2 regions of the Cytobacillus dafuensis genome follow, and region 1 is predicted to be linked to the other one. Evidence: riboswitches for the same ligand, from Rfam matches in the RefSeq annotation. Region 1 holds a riboswitch; the other holds the start of a gene.
The links. Region 1 has a riboswitch for cobalamin ahead of FSZ17_RS03030 (ABC transporter substrate-binding protein). Riboswitches for the same ligand answer to the same signal wherever they lie in the genome.
Positions count from the first base shown of each region.

Region 1 (4,437 bases):
CTATGATGATGCTGACTTTAATATGCATACATTGCATGAGTATGTATCAAAAGATAGGCTGCGGAAGCTGATGGAGGCGGATGTGTATGGGTACGGTGATTTCTGCTGGATTGATTTCGAAGAGGAAGAGGATTTGAATGAGCTCTCTGGTCAGGCCATTGCGGAGCTTCTTTACCTCGGACATCTAAAGGAACATTTGAAGCCTCCTTTCTATAATAATTTGAGCAACAGGTATGTCTATTTATCTCATGATGATGGTTGGTTTAATAAGACATACTATCGTGATTTCAGTGATTTCTACAGAATGATTGGGGATGTTATACCTCAGAAAATGGCTGAGACGAAGGTTGAAAAATCATTGCTTGGATTAAAGAAAAAGAAAACCTATCCACCTATTCAAAATGATATTCTGCGTACTTTAAAGCCGCTCATGAGGGAAGGTGTCCTACTTTCGATAAAGGATATTGAGCAGAATCGGTCAAGAATCGAAATCCCGTTTTGGCCAATTGGCGACTTTGCGGATATGGATGAAATGTATGAGGAATATGAAAATATCGTAAAAAAACCTTGTGAAGCAAAGCTTGTCTTCGATAAAAAGTCGAGAGAATGGAAGGTATATGGCCAATAATAGATGATTTCTATTAGAGGCCTTTTTTTAATTAATGTTAAATGTAGAAATTGCCTGTGTGAATGCTCAGGGTTGATAATGCTATTTTGTTGTTGATTGAAGCGGAAGGCACGAGACTCCTGCGGGAGAAGCGAGTCAAAGGGAGACCCCGCAGGAGCGATAGCGACGAGGAGGCTTCCGGACCGCCCGCGGAAAGCGAGTGCCTGCAGCGGAAATCAACAGGGAAAATTATCATGGTCAAATAATGAAATTACATTGCTCCATATGAAATATAGTGTATAATCAAAAGTACGGAAAATTTTTAAATATTGAAAAGAACAGGTGTCTTTCCAAAAAGAATGCTGTATTCTCAAGCTTTGCTTGCATGGAATATAAGTTACTTTTAAAGACTGAAAAGGGAAGTTGGTGAAACTCCAACGCGGTCCCGCCACTGTAATTGGGAGCTTACTGCAATGGCCACTGTACAAGCATGTATGGGAAGGCGCAGATAAGCAATGACCAAGAGCCAGGAGACCTGCCTGATTCTCGTGCACCACAAACCTACGAGGATAGGAGGTGTTTGACTGGTACATACCTTTTCTTTTTTGTATGCCTATGCAAACATCTCCATATCAATTGTGGAGATGTTTTTTTTATTAAAAGAGGAAAAATGCTTCTACAAGTTAGAGAATTGTCTAGCTTCGGTGCCTAGGTGCTCGAGGTCATAAGCTGGTCCGCCAAGAAGATTAAAGAACAATCTTCTCGTCGGCCCATCTTATGCTTGAGGCCCGCAGGATGGGGGTCATGCAGACGTTGCCACAGGACGTGGCGCTTTTAGTCTGCGTTCCTCAATGATCAAGGCACCTCCGCATTTCAAACAGGAGGAATAAACTATGAAAAAGCTTTACTCGTTATTATTCGCGCTGCTTCTTGCAGTTGGTGTTTTGGCAGGCTGTGGGGAAAGTGCAGACAAGCCGAAGGAAAACGCAGAAAATGGTGAAAAACAAACAGTTCAACAGGAAGAGTCTGCTTTTCCAGTTACAATTAAAGATGCCTTAGATAATGAAGTGGTTATTGAATCGAAGCCTGAAAAGATTGTCTCTTTAATTCCAAGTAATACAGAAATTGCGTTTGCTCTTGGATTAGGGGAAGAGGTTGTTGGTGTTTCTGATTATGATAATTACCCAGAAGAAGTAGCAAATAAAGAGAAAATTGGCGGAATGGAATTTAATGTTGAGAAAATTATTTCTTTAAAACCAAATCTTGTTCTAGCACATGCTTCAAGTGCCCATAATTCAGCAGAGGGGCTACAGCAGTTAAGAGATGCTGGTATTGCGGTCCTAGTTGTCAATGAGGCGAAAAACATTGATCAAGTTTACGAATCAATCAATATGATTGGAGCGGCATCAGGAGAGAAGGAAAAGGCTGAAGAGCTTGTTGCTGGAATGAAAGAAAAGTTTGAAGCTATTAAAGAAAAAGCAAAAGAAATAAAGGATGAAGATCGTAAAAAGGTTTTTGTTGAAGTATCTCCTGCACCTGAAATTTATGCAGCAGGTGCAAATACATTCATCAATGAAATGCTTGAAATGATCCATGCGGATAATGTGATTACAGAGGAAGACTGGCCAAAAATGGATCCGGAGGCCGTTATTGAAAGAAATCCGGATGTAATCATCACAACTCACGGATATTATGTAGAGGACCCTGTTGGAAATGTATTATCGCGTGATGGCTGGCAGGGCATAAATGCTGTTAAAAACAAGCAGGTGTTCGATGTGAATTCTGATGCGGTTACCCGTACAGGCCCAAGGCTTGTTGAAGGAGTAGAGGAACTTGCAAAAGCGATTTACCCGGAAACATTTAAATAATAAAGTTTTTGCTTATATTCTTGCAGTTGCTTTTTTATTGATTTCGATGCTGCTTGGGATTTCAATCGGAACCGTTTCTGTTCCGGCATTAGATATCATAAAGATTATTGGTTCAGAAATTTTCCGTCTATCACCAAATGAACAAATTGATTCTATGTATTCAAATATTGTTATGAATATAAGACTGCCAAGAGTCATATTGGCAGGGCTGGTTGGAGCGTCTCTCGCAATAGCGGGAGCCGCTTTCCAAGGTTTATTGAGAAATCCTCTCGCAGACCCGTATACACTTGGCGTATCATCAGGTGCCTCAGTGGGGGCTGTTATTACTTTATTCTTCGGTCTCTCCATTCCGTATTTGGGCTTATTTACATTGCCATTATTAAGTATCCTTTTTTCATTTATCACGATATTCTTAGTCTTGCTTTTTGCTCGAAAAATTGACCGTTCGATGAAGGTGGAGTCGATTATTTTAACCGGGATTATCTTTAGCTCTTTTCTAGGGGCTTTAATTTCCCTCATGATCGCGTTAACTGGCGAGGAATTAAGGCAAATTATCGGCTGGCTTCTTGGCAGTGTTTCCATGCGGGGCTGGGATTATATTAAAATTATTCTCCCATTTTTTATAATTGGTTCAGTTATACTGATACTAAATAGTAATGAATTGAATGCAATGTCCTTTGGAGAAGAAAGGGCTAAGCATATTGGTGTAAATGTGCAAAAAAGAAAAATGATGATTTTGATAGCAGGTTCGATCTTAACAGGAGCAGCTGTAGCCGTTTCAGGAACGATTGGATTTGTTGGCCTTGTTATCCCGCATTTGACAAGATTACTATGGGGACCGGACCATAAGCATTTATTGCCATTGTCCATTTTAACAGGGAGCGGGTTCTTAATTCTCGCGGACCTTGTTGCAAGAACGATCATCTCTCCAACAGAACTGCCAATTGGCGTTATTACGGCAATCATTGGGGCACCTGCATTTGCGATCATTTTAATGAACAGAAGAAGTGAAAGAAGAGGATAAAGCATGCTTAGCGTCCAACAATTAACTGGTGGATATTCCGGTGATTCCATTATTAAGAATGTATCCTTTGAAATAGATAAAGGCGAGCTATTTGGGATTTTAGGTCCGAATGGCAGCGGAAAAACGACACTGCTGAAAATGATTAGCGGCATATTGCCCTATAGCAGTGGAAAAATTGAGCTTATAGAAAAGTCATTAAAAGATTATTCACCAAAGGAATTAGCGAAAATTATTGCCGTGCTTCCGCAGCATTCCATTCAAAGTTTTTCTTATACTGTAAAGGAAACGGTTTCACTTGGCAGATACGCCCATCAAAAGGGCTGGTTTCAAACATGGTCCCATGAGGACGAAAAAATCGTTATGCAAGCGATGGAGCAAACGGGCGTTGCCCATTATGAAAACCATTATATCCATGAGCTGTCTGGAGGAGAAAGGCAGAGGGTTTATTTAGCTCAAGCACTTGCACAGGAGCCAGAAATCCTGCTGCTTGACGAACCGACGAATCATCTTGATCTTTCTTTTCAGAAGGACTTGCTTGATATGTTAAAAGACTGGACGAAGAATCGCGGATTAACTGTTATCTCGATTTTCCATGATCTTAATCTCGCGGGCTTATACTGTGATAGGCTTCTATTATTAGAAAATGGAGAAATTAATATCAATCACACACCAAATGAGGTATTAAGAGAAGATCGAATTCGAGATGTTTACAATACAAAAATTGAAAAGCATCCTCATCCGAAAGTACCTGCACCGCAGATGGTACTGCTTCCAGAAGATACGGATGAGAAAATAGATTTTTATTGTATTAATGAGAGCTATCTTGAACGTTCTAATGAACGACTTGTTCTAAGGTCGCCCATTCCGCTTCGGACAATGTCATCTGGTGTAGTCGGTTCCGGAACAGGATGGAACCAAATGTTTGTGAATCGTCATGT
Region 1 is NZ_CP042593.1:587,251-591,687, forward strand. It holds gene FSZ17_RS03020 (hypothetical protein) at 1-628, shown strand, start outside; cobalamin riboswitch at 985-1,164, shown strand; gene FSZ17_RS03030 (ABC transporter substrate-binding protein) at 1,501-2,475, shown strand; gene FSZ17_RS03035 (FecCD family ABC transporter permease) at 2,441-3,499, shown strand; gene FSZ17_RS03040 (adenosylcobinamide amidohydrolase) at 3,503-4,437, shown strand, end outside.

Region 2 (4,437 bases), 2.3 Mb from region 1:
GCAGTTAAATCATTTTTTTCAGGCTTTCTGCTTTCCATATCAAATCCTTTGACGATTCTTTTCTGGTTAGGCATATATGGTTCTGTTCTTGCCAAAACTGTTGCAGAATATGATCAATCGCTGGTTATGATTTATAGTTCAGGGATCATTATCGGACTTCTGCTTTGGGATATCACTATGGCAGTAGTCGCTAGCAGTTTTAAAAGATTTTTAACAGGAAAAATCCTGGCTGTTATCTCAATCATTTCAGGTTTATCCTTAATCGGCTTCGGTATTTATTTTGGTTACCAAGCTATTTTATTACTGTTTTTTACATTAGAAAAACTTGACGTTCGCTAAGTCCTTTTTGGCGAATGCCTTAGTTTTTCTTATGCGATCTTATTAGCAAATATTTAATTGATAACACACTTTACTTTAGTACGTTAATAAACTTAAACTTTCCTTTTAGCTAAAAAAACTCCACTTTGATAACATGTGGAGTTATGCTTACTGAGGGTTATATCCTCTATTTCTTTTCCTTTTTTTATTAATATTCATGATCGTTAACACAATCACTATTATCCCGACAAACAATAGACTGACAAAAAATCCTGGGCGACTCGATTTTTGAAAAAGTGTTCCGCTTATGGCCAATAAGATCAAAATCATTCCAACAAACCGTTTTACATGATCAAATCCTGTTGCTTTTATGAGCTTTGGAAAATAAACGAGGATGAAAAGCCAATTGTATAATAACATTAGCCCTGCTGCAGTAGTGATATACTCATAAACAACATCTGGCATGACAAGAGCTAGCACTACTGAAGTAATTAGCCCGCAAATTGTTAAACTAAGCGCAAAAGGAGGAATCTTTAGTTTCCCTTTTTTAGAAAAAATTTTTGGCGCATCTCCATCCTCAGATAAGGTGACAATCATGCTTGTTACAGCAAACAAGGATGCGGCCATTGTTGAAAAACCAGCTATAATTATTCCTCCATTAAAAACATGTGGGAAAAAATTAATATCATATTTTTCGAGAGCAATGACAAAGGGACTTTCATTTGTATGAAACTTGTTTATTGCTGCCAACCCTGTTGCTAAGGCTAATGAAATTATGTAGATGCTTGTTAACATCATTAGCATAACAGTTCCTGATTTCCGTACATCCTCTTTATTTTTTAGCCGTGTAGCTAATATTCCCATAATTTCAATCCCGCCAAAAGCATAAAACCCAAAGATAAGTGCTGACCATAATCCATGCATCCCATTGGGCAAAAATTCTTTTTTATCAGTCGGAACATTGAAATCTTTTATGCTTCCACCAAATAATCCGAATAAAACTGCAATTGCTAAAAAAATAAACATCATTATAGCTGCGATTTTTATTACTGCAAAAACATTCTGCGCCTTTTCAAATCCCTTCGTCCCAATAACTACGACAAGCACCCCAAGTACTGCGTAAATCATCGAAAAAATCCACAGAGGAACATTTGGAAACCAAAAACGAGTTAGCAGAGAAAGTGCAGTCAGTTGACTCCCTGAAATCAGCATTTCCGAAAACCAATACACCCAGCCGCTGCTAAAACCAGCCCAATGGCCATACGCTTTCTTGGCATAAGATCGAAACGCACCCTTTTGCGGGTCTTTGGCAGCCATTTTTCCCAAGGCATCAAAAACAATATATGTACCTAAGGCAGCAAGTACAAATGCGATTAGAATACCTGGACCTGTCATTCTTACCCCAATTCCAGAACCAACAAAATAACCTGTACCGATAATACATCCTACACCAATAAGTGACAGCTGCCACCACACTAATTTTTTATTACCCTTCTCATCGCCTTGACAAGCCGCCCGAGCAGGTATCTCCATTGAGAATCCCTCCCATTCAAATCCAAATTATTATTAGCTTTAGGCAATTAAATATGTATTGTTAGGCTCGTTTTAGTCTAGCGAATAATGGCTATACGGGAGAAAAGGTTAATTGATTTCAATGTGTCTTTTGCGAATGATATAGAATTTCATCGTACATTAAAAAGGTTGTCAAAATTTAGAGTATGACTTATAATCATAAAAGTACATATATAGTGCTATTTTTACAACGTTAACACAATATACAGTAACAAACCAATGAATATGGTGTCGATTAAGACTTAATAGGGAATCTGGTGAGAATCCAGAACTGTACCCGCAACTGTAAGTGCCATCGAAATAAGTAAATCCACTGTCTATCAAGATGGAAGGGCTTAGAGTAGGAAAAGGCACAAGTCAGGAGACCTGCCGTATTTATAGCGTGTTATCTTCTTCGGGAGTTGGGAAGGTAGAACGAGGGTATTTTGATAGATATTTTATTATCTATGAATATATCAACGTTTTTAAAACCCATCCTCTTTTTTGAGTGATGGGTTTTTTATTTAGATGCATATTATTCCTCTAAATCTACCCTTTTATCCCCTCATACCTAGGAATCAGAAAATACAACTTTAGAAAAGAGGTATGAAATGATCCACTAATTATCATCGAATGGATCTAGCACAATTCATAGAAAAATTGTCCTTTCGCCTGATATCAATCCATAGAGGGCACAACTTTAGTCGAACTTAATTATCTTTATAAAAAACTCATTTAAAGGGGAACGTTTTTAATGACATCAATTACTCAAATTAATTTGGATTCAGTAATAGAAACAATAGACAAAGCTTCCTATTTATACAAACTAGATATAGCTGAGCTTAAAAAGCAATTATTTGAACAAAATTTGACCAGTGAATCAGCAAATCAACATTCACTCCTCTATTCTTTAAACCAAATTTCAATGGATAAGCCAAACTGGACCTTTCTAGCTGCAAATTTATATTTAAATGAACTATATTCAAAAGCAGCTGAAAATAGAGGATACGAAAGAGGAAAAAAATATGGTGATTTTTACGAGTTAATTCAAAAGTTAACAAGGATTGGAATTTATTCTGAGGATTTACTTTCAATATTCACAAAAGAAGAAATATTTGAATTAGCTAAAGAAATTGTTCCAGAAAGAGATCATTTGTTTAATTATGTAGGTTTATTTTTACTTGCAGATCGGTATCTTGCGAAAGATTATGAAAAAAATGTATATGAGTTGCCTCAGGAACGTTTCATGATCATCGCAATGACATTAATGAAGAATGAAAATAAATCAAACCGTGTAGCATTAGTAAGAGAGGCTTACTGGGCTTTAAGCAATCTATATATGACTGTCGCCACTCCTACCCTTTCAAATGCAGGAAAAAGTTACGGTCAACTCTCTTCTTGCTTTATTGATACAGTTGATGATTCCTTAGACAGTATTTATTTGAATAATTGGGATATTGCTAGATTGAGTAAAGATGGTGGCGGCATTGGCATCTATTATGGAAAGGTTCGGGCTTTAGGGTCTGATATTAAAAGATTTAAAGGAAATTCATCAGGTGTCATTCCATGGATAAGGCTGTTAAATGATACTGCTGTCAGCGTTGATCAACTAGGGCAAAGACAAGGAGCAATTGCCGTTTACCTAGATGTTTTCCATAAGGATATTATGAATGGATTTTTAGATTTAAAAACAAATAATGGAGATGAGCGTCGTAAAGCTCACGATATTTTCACAGGCGTTTCTATACCAGACCTATTTATGAAAAAGCTTGAAGAGATTGATGATACTGGGCGAAGCGTTGGGCAATGGCATACTTTTTGTCCGCATCAAATAAAACTGATAATGGGCTGGAAGGATGAAAATGGAACGCCTTTAGGGCTTGAAGATTTTTATGATGAGTCAGATGAAAAGCTTTTTACTGAAAAATACGAAGAAGCTGTTGCACATCCTCTACTTCCAAGAAAGTCATACCGTGCAATGGATATTATGGCCCGAATTATGGTATCTCAGCTTGAAGCAGGTACGCCTTATATGTTTTATCGAGATGAAGTCAACCGGCAAAACCCGAACAAACATGTGAAAGGAAGAGGCCGTACTTCTATATACTGCAGTAATTTATGTACTGAAATTACCCAGAATATGTCACCTACTGTAATACAAAATGAATACGAAGACGATGAAGGAAATATCGTCATTATCCGCAAGCCTGGAGATTTTGTTGTTTGTAATTTATCCTCCATCCATCTCCCAAATGCGGTCAGAGCAAATGTATTAGAGCGTCTCATTCGTATCCAAATGAGAATGTTAGATAACACAATTGATATAAACAATATATCAGTCGGACAAGCAAAACAAACCAACTCTAAATATAGAGCAGTTGGACTTGGAACATTTGGCTGGCATCATCTGCTTGCCACAGAAGGAATCTATTGGGAATCAGAGAAAGCAGTTGACTATGCAGATGAACTTTATGAGGATATCGCCTATTTTTCCATTCAATCTTCAATGGAGCTTGCAATGGAAAAAGGCCACTATTCAATGTTTCATGGCTCAGAGTGGCAAACAGG
Region 2 is NZ_CP042593.1:2,924,932-2,929,368, forward strand. It holds gene FSZ17_RS13855 (LysE family transporter) at 1-339, shown strand, start outside; gene FSZ17_RS13860 (amino acid permease) at 487-1,851, opposite strand; cobalamin riboswitch at 2,100-2,278, shown strand; gene FSZ17_RS13865 (ribonucleoside-diphosphate reductase subunit alpha) at 2,624-4,437, shown strand, end outside.
Region 2: linked by a shared signal. The riboswitch ahead of FSZ17_RS13865 (ribonucleoside-diphosphate reductase subunit alpha) and the one ahead of FSZ17_RS03030 (ABC transporter substrate-binding protein) in region 1 are both predicted to bind cobalamin.